2 regions of the Streptomyces sp. NBC_00440 genome follow, and region 1 is predicted to be linked to the other one. Evidence: riboswitches for the same ligand, from Rfam matches in the RefSeq annotation. Region 1 holds a riboswitch; the other holds the start of a gene.

The links. A riboswitch is a leader RNA that binds a small molecule or an ion and turns the genes downstream of it on or off. The one in region 1 is predicted to bind cobalamin.
Region 2: another riboswitch for cobalamin. It lies ahead of OHB13_RS07030 (cobalamin biosynthesis protein); the one in region 1 lies ahead of OHB13_RS25380 (ribonucleoside-diphosphate reductase subunit alpha).

The regions. Positions count from the first base shown of each region.
Region 1 covers NZ_CP107921.1:5,633,745-5,637,601, reverse strand. The annotation lists gene mctP (monocarboxylate uptake permease MctP) at 1-1,577, shown strand, start outside; cobalamin riboswitch at 1,757-1,880, shown strand; gene OHB13_RS25380 (ribonucleoside-diphosphate reductase subunit alpha) at 2,009-3,857, shown strand, end outside.
Region 2 covers NZ_CP107921.1:1,558,144-1,562,000, forward strand. The annotation lists gene OHB13_RS07020 (inorganic phosphate transporter) at 1-441, shown strand, start outside; gene OHB13_RS07025 (hypothetical protein) at 536-793, shown strand; adenosylcobalamin (AdoCbl) riboswitch at 1,023-1,097, shown strand; gene OHB13_RS07030 (cobalamin biosynthesis protein) at 1,235-2,164, shown strand; partial or broken gene OHB13_RS07035 (cobyric acid synthase) at 2,161-3,772, shown strand; gene OHB13_RS07040 (putative cobaltochelatase) at 3,788-3,857, shown strand, end outside.

The DNA of each region.
Region 1 (3,857 bases):
CCGTCACGGTCGTCGGCTTCCTGGCCGCCCGCTGGCGCCGCGCCGACAACGCGGCCACCCTCGACGAATGGGGCCTGGGCGGACGGTCGTTCGGCACCTGGGTCACCTGGTTCCTGCTCGGCGGCGACCTCTACACGGCGTACACCTTCGTCGCCGTCCCCGCCGCCATCTACGCGGCGGGTGCGGCCGGGTTCTTCGCCGTGCCGTACACGATCCTGGTCTACCCGCTGATCTTCACCTTCCTGCCGCGGCTCTGGTCGGTCTCGCACAAGCACGGGTACGTGACGACGTCGGACTTCGTCCGGGGGCGGTTCGGCTCGAAGGGGCTCTCGCTGGCCGTCGCGGTCACCGGCATCCTCGCCACGATGCCGTACATCGCCCTCCAACTGGTCGGCATCCAGGCAGTGCTCGACGTCATGGGCGTCGGCGGTGAGGGCAGCAACTGGTTCGTCAAGGACCTCCCGCTGCTGATCGCGTTCGCGGTGCTCGCCGCGTACACGTACTCGTCGGGGCTGCGGGCCCCGGCCCTGATCGCGTTCGTCAAGGACGGCCTGATCTACATCGTCATCCTGGTGGCGATCATCTACATCCCCATCAAGCTCGGCGGCTTCGACGACATCTTCGCCAAGGCGGGCCACGCGTTCTCGCAGACCAACCCGGCGACGGGCAAGCCGCGCGGGGCGCTCGCACCGGGCGCGGCGGGCCAGTGGGGTTACGCCACGCTGGCACTCGGGTCGGCGCTCGCGCTGTTCATGTACCCGCACTCGATCACGGCGACGCTCTCCTCGCGCAGCCGCAACGTGATCCGCCGCAACACCGCGATCCTGCCGCTGTACTCGCTGATGCTGGGGCTGCTCGCGCTGCTCGGCTTCATGGCGATCGCCGCGGGCATCAAGGTGAAGAACGGCCAGCTGGCGATCCCGCAGCTGTTCGAGAACATGTTCCCCGACTGGTTCGCGGGCGTGGCCTTCGCGGCCATCGGCATCGGTGCGCTGGTACCGGCCGCGATCATGTCCATCGCTGCGGCGAACCTCTTCACCCGCAACATCTACAAGGACTTCATCAAACCGGGCGCGACCCCTGCCCAGGAGGCCAAGGTCTCCAAGCTGGTCTCGCTCGTGGTGAAGGTCGGCGCGCTGCTCTTCGTGCTCGCCATGGACCCGACGGTGGCGATCAACTTCCAGCTGCTGGGCGGCATCTGGATCCTCCAGACGATGCCGGCGCTGGTCGGCGGGCTCTTCACCCGCTGGTTCCACCGCTGGGCGCTGCTCGCGGGCTGGGCGGTCGGCATGGTGTACGGCACGCTCGCCGCATACGGTGTGGCGAGCCCGACCCAGGCGCACTTCGGCGGCTCCTCCAAGGAGATCCCGGGCATCGGGCAGATCGGCTACATCGGTCTGACGGCGTTCGTGCTGAACGTCGTGGTGACGCTGGTGCTCACCGTCGTGCTCAACGCGGTGAAGGCACCGGCCGGAATCGACGAGACCTCCCCGGAGGACTACACGGCGGACGCCGGTGACGAGGGCGTCCAGGTGGAGCTCCCGCCGGCCACAGAAGCCGCCCCGGCAGCCCACTGAGCCCGCACGCCCACCCACTGAGCCGTAGGGCCTGCCACTGAGCCGCAGGCTCCGCCAGGGGCCGCCGCGCCTCCCTCCCGGGAGCTGCGGCGGCCCCTCGCCATGCCGCCCCCGCCCCTCCCTTCCGTCCTCCACGACACAACATATGGGGGGTGCTTTCCGGCGGGCACCCCACATGTATGCTCATGCTCGCTGTCGCCGCAGGGGAATCCGGTGCGAATCCGGAACTGTCCCGCAACGGTGTGATCAGTGCGCTTTCGCGCACCGTGGAGTCCGAGGACCTGCCGACGGCGCATCCGGCTCGACCGAACCGGATGGGAAACGTCCGGGCCTCGCGGTTGGGCTTGCGGATGCTGTGCGGTGTGCTGCTCTGCTGTGCCCGTACGCACCCGTGCCCCCGCCGGCCCCAGCCGAGCGAGGGAGAGCGCACCGTGACCATCGCGCCCACCGCACCTGTCTCCGAGCAGGTGTCGGATGCCCCGGGAACCGTACTTCTGCGGACCCTGACCGACCTCACCGCCGATCTCACCGACACCGACCCCGGCAAGGTCGCCGCTGCCGCCCTGCGCGGGCGCAACGCGGCGTCGGACGAGGCCGAGTTGCGGGAGCTGGCCACCGAGGCGGCCGCCGGTCTCATCTCCGAGGACCCCGCGTACTCACGGCTCGCCGCCAGGCTGCTCACCCGGACCATCGCGGACGAGGCGGCCGGACAGGGCGCGGTGTCGTTCTCCTCATCGGTCGCCGTCGGACACCGCGAGGGCCTGATCGCCGACCGTACGGCCGACTTCGTACGGCTGCACGCCGAGCGGCTCGACGCGACCATCGACACCGGGGCCGACGACCGCTTCGGATACTTCGGGCTGCGCACTCTCTACAGCCGCTATCTGCTGCGCCACCCGCTCACCCGCCAGGTCATCGAGACGCCCCAGCACTTCATGCTCCGGGTCGCCTGCGGTCTCGCCGCCGACGAGTCCGCGGCCGCACTGGACGAGGTGGCCGCGCTGTACGGGCTGATGAGCCGTCTCGACTATCTGCCCTCCTCCCCCACGCTCTTCAACTCGGGCACCCGCCACCCGCAGATGTCCTCGTGCTATCTGCTGGACTCGCCGCTCGACCAGCTGGACTCGATCTACGGGCGCTACCACGAGGTGGCGCGGCTGTCGAAGCACGCGGGCGGCATCGGCCTCTCGTACTCCCGTATCCGCTCCCGCGGTTCGCTGATCCGCGGCACCAACGGGCACTCCAACGGCATCGTCCCCTTCCTCAAGACCCTCGACGCCTCGGTCGCCGCGGTGAACCAGGGCGGCCGGCGCAAGGGCGCCGCCGCCGTCTACCTGGAGACCTGGCACTCGGACATCGAGGAGTTCCTGGAGCTGCGTGACAACACCGGTGAGGACGCCCGGCGTACGCACAACCTCAACCTGGCCCACTGGGTGCCCGACGAGTTCATGCGCCGGGTCGACGCGGACGGCACCTGGTCGCTGTTCTCGCCCGCCGACGTGCCGGAGCTGACCGATCTGTGGGGCGACGCCTTCGACGCCGCCTACCGCAAGGCCGAGGCCGACGGGCTGGCCAGGAAGACCATCCCCGCGCGGGAGCTGTACGGGCGGATGATGCGCACCCTCGCGCAGACCGGCCAGGGCTGGATGACCTTCAAGGACGCGTCGAACCGTACGGCCAACCAGACCGCCGAGCCCGGCTCGGTCGTCCACTCGTCGAACCTGTGCACCGAGATCCTGGAGGTGACGGACGACGGCGAGACCGCGGTCTGCAACCTGGGCTCGGTCAACGTCGGCGCGTTCGTCTCGGGCGACTCGCTCGACTGGGAGCGCCTCGACGCGACCGTTCGCACCGCGGTCACCTTCCTCGACCGTGTCGTGGACATCAACTTCTACCCGACCGAGCAGGCGGGCCGCTCCAACGCCAAGTGGCGGCCGGTGGGCCTGGGCCTGATGGGGCTCCAGGACGTCTTCTTCCAGCTGCGGCTGCCCTTCGACTCGCCACAGGCGAAGGCGCTCTCCACCCGGATCTCCGAGCGGATCATGCTCGCCGCCTACGAGGCGTCCTGCGACCTCGCCGAGGCCGCGGGCCCCCTGCCGGCCTGGGAGAAGACCCGTGCGGCGCGCGGGGTCCTGCACCCCGACCACTACGCGACCGAGCTGACCTGGCCGGAGCGCTGGGACGCACTGCGCGCCCGGATCGCGAAGACCGGGATGCGCAACTCGCTGCTCCTCGCCATCGCGCCGACCGCCACCATCGCCTCGATCGCCGGGGTGTACG
Region 2 (3,857 bases), 4.1 Mb from region 1:
CTCGGCTTCTCGCTCTCCACCACGCAGGTCTGCTCGGGGGCCGTGATGGGCGCGGGCGTCGGCCGCAAGGGCGGGGTGGTCCGCTGGTCCACCGCGACCCGGATGGCCGTCGCCTGGTGTCTGACCCTGCCCGCCGCCGCGGTCGTCGGCGCGGGCGCCGAGTATCTGACCGGCCGCGGCCCCTGGGGCATCGGCGCCGTCGCCGTCCTGCTGGTCGCGGGCTCCGGTGTCATCTGGTCGCTCTCCCGCCGCCAACCGGTCGGCCAGCACAGCGTCACCCCCGACGAACCCGCCGCGTCCGACGAGCCCGCCGGGGTGGTGACCACCGCCATCGCGGCTGTCGCCCCGCCGCCGGCCGGAGCGGTCTCCGACGGTCTCCGGACCACCATCCCCGCACCGGGCGGCGCCGCACCGGAGCCCACCCGGCCCGCCACGGTCTGAACACGGCCTGAGCACCCTCAGAACCCTGAGAACCCTGAGAACCCTGAGAACACGGTCCGTCCGAACACGGTCTGAAGGAGAAGGACACCGCACCATGGACATCGACTGGGCAGCTCTCGGCACCGTCTTCGGCGTCAGCCTCGTGGCCACCGTCGGACTGGTCGGCCTGTTCACCCTCGGCGTGGTGGGCCTGGCGCGGAAGCCCGTGCCGGAGCCGGGCACCGCCACCGCACCCGCCGCCGCGACTCCTGCCGGTACGGGCAGGGGCCCGGCCGCGCGGGCCGGCTCGTACGCCTGCTTCGCGCTCTGCGCGGCGGCCGTGGCGTACGGGATCTATCTGATCGTCGCCTGACGGCCCGCTCCTCCCCCACCACTCCCCGCGACAGCGTCACTCCGCCCGCCCGGCCGCCGCCACCGGCCACCGGGCGGGCTGCCCGTGTGCGCGGCCTGCCGGGCGAGTGGCCCGTACGGCCGTCCGGGTGGCCCGTGTGGGGCTCGGCACACTGCCCCGTCGCAGGTCAAGGGTGAGTTGACGGGTGTTCGCCGACCGTGGTGGACTTCCGGGGCCAATACGGCGGCAGGAGAGGAAGTCCGGTGCGAATCCGGCGCGGTCCCGCCACTGTCACCGGGGTCGCCCCCGGGAGCCAGGAACTCTCACCGCCGGTCACGTCGAACCAGGGCGCGGACACCCTGAGTGAGGACTACGCCATGCGCGGCCGCCTGCTGCCCGAACCGCCCGATGCTCCGAGTACGACCGCAGTGAGGGTCCCGGGCGAACTGGCCTGCTGACCCCATGCGTGGAGAGCGTGTCTTCGTGTACGGCGCCACCACGGGCCTCCTGGCAGACCTCATCTTCGCCGACCCCCGGCGCGGGCACCCCGTCGCCGCCTTCGGGCGGGCCGCCGCCGCCGTGGAGCGCCGGCTCTGGCGTGACCACCGCGGGTGGGGCGCGCTGCACACCATGGTCTGCGCCGGGGGCGCGGTGGGCGCCGCCGTGCTGGCCGGGCGTGCCGTACGCGGCCGTCCCGCCGCGGGCGTCGCACTGACCGCCGCCGCCACCTGGGCCGTCGTCGGCGGCACCTCGCTGGGGCGTGAGGCCCGCGCGGTGGGCGACGCGCTGGCGGCAGGTGATGTCGAGGCGGCCAGGGAGCGGCTGCCGCATCTGTGCGGACGCGATCCGCAGGCGCTCGACGCGCAGCAGATCGCGCGGGCCGTCGTGGAGTCCGTGGCCGAGAACACCTCCGACGCGGTGGTGGGCGCGCTGGTCTGGGGCGCCCTGGCCGGGGTGCCGGGGCTCGTCGGGTTCCGGGCGGTGAACACCCTGGACGCGATGGTGGGCCACCGGTCGCCCCGGTATCTGCGGTACGGCTGGGCCTCCGCCCGGCTCGACGATCTGGCGGGCCGGCCGGGCGCCCGGCTCACCGCCGTACTGGCGGTGCTCGCGGGCGGGGACCCGCGCGGCGCGGTACGGGCCTGGCGGTCGGACGCGGGCCGCCACCCGAGCCCCAACGCGGGCCCGGTGGAGGCGTCGTTCGCGGGCGCGCTGGGCGTACGGCTCGGCGGCACCCTCGCGTACGCCGGCCGGGTCGAGCACCGGGCGGTGCTCAACGGCGGCGGCCGGCCGGTGGCCGTCGGCGACATCGAACGCGCGGTGCGGCTGTCGCGCCGGGTGTCCCTGCTGGCGCTCGCGACAGCTCTCGTGGTGAGGAAGGTACGCGGATGAGTGGCGGGCTGCTGGTGGCCGGAACCACGTCGGACGCCGGGAAGAGCGTGGTCACGGCCGGTATCTGCCGGTGGCTGGTGCGCCGGGGTGTGAAGGTCGCGCCCTTCAAGGCGCAGAACATGTCGCTCAATTCGTTCGTCACCCGCGAGGGGGCGGAGATCGGGCGGGCCCAGGCGATGCAGGCACAGGCTGCGCGGGTCGAGCCCACAGCGCTGATGAACCCGGTGCTGCTCAAGCCGGGGAGCGACCGGTCGAGCCAGGTCGTGCTGATGGGGAAGCCGGTGGGCGAGATGAGCGCCCGCGGCTACCACGGCGGCCGGCAGGAGGCGCTGCTCGGCACCGTGACGGACTGCCTGACCCAACTCCGGGGCACGTATGACGCGGTGATCTGCGAGGGGGCGGGCAGTCCGGCCGAGATCAATCTGCGGCGGACCGACATCGTGAACATGGGCATCGCGCGCGCCGCGCGCTTCCCGGTGGTCGTCGTCGGCGACATCGACCGGGGCGGTGTCTTCGCGTCGTTCTTCGGTACGACGGCGCTGCTGAGCGCCGAGGACCAGTCGCTCGTCGCCGGGTACCTCGTCAACAAGTTCCGCGGTGATGTGTCCCTGCTCGAACCGGGGCTCGACATGCTGTACGGGCTGACCGGGCGGCGGACCTACGGTGTCCTGCCGTACGCGCACGGTCTGGGCATCGACGAGGAGGACGGGCTGCGGGTGTCGATGCGCGGCACGGTGCGCGAGTCCGCCGTGTCCGCGCCCTACGGGCAGGACGTGCTGCGGGTCGCCGTGTGCGCCGTGCCGCTGATGTCGAACTTCACTGATGTGGACGCGCTGGCCGCCGAACCCGGCGTCGTGGTGCGGTTCGTGGACCGCGCGGAGGAGCTGGCCGACGCGGACCTGGTGATCGTGCCGGGGACGCGCGGCACGGTGCGCGCGCTGGAGTGGCTGCGGGAGCGCGGGCTCGCGGACGCGCTGGCCCGGCGGGCCGCCGAAGGCCGTCCGGTGCTGGGCATCTGCGGTGGTTTCCAGCTGCTCGGCGAGCACATCGACGACACGGTCGAATCGCGCGCCGGGGCCGTCGACGGGCTCGGACTGCTGCCCGTCCGGGTGCGGTTCGAGGTGGAGAAGACCCTGGCGCGGCCCGTCGGCGAGGCCCTCGGGGAGCCGGTCGAGGGGTACGAGATCCACCACGGGGTCGCCGAGGTGCTGGGCGGCTCCCCGTTCCTCGACGGCTGCCGCACCGGCTCCGTGTGGGGCACCCACTGGCACGGCTCGCTGGAGAGCGACGGTTTCCGCCGGGCCTTTCTGCGCGAGGTTGCCGCCGTCGCGGGCCGGCGCTTCGTACCGGCGCCCGACACCAGCTTCGGCGTGCTCCGCGAGGAGCAGCTCGACCGGCTCGGCGACCTCATCGAGGAGCACGCGGACACCGAGGGGCTGCTCGGGCTCATCGAGTCGGGCGCGCCGGCCGGACTCCCCTTCGTCCCACCCGGAGCGCCATGAGAGCGGCCGGGGCGCGCCCGCGGACGCCCCGTCAGCCGTGGGCCCGGCGGCCCGTCGCCCCATTCGCCCGTCGGCCCCTCATCGAACCTGTCACCCGAGCATCTGAAGGAGTGATCCCGAAGTGAGCACGCCCTATCCGTTCACCGCTGTCGTGGGCATGGATGACCTGCGCCTCGGGCTGCTGCTCAACG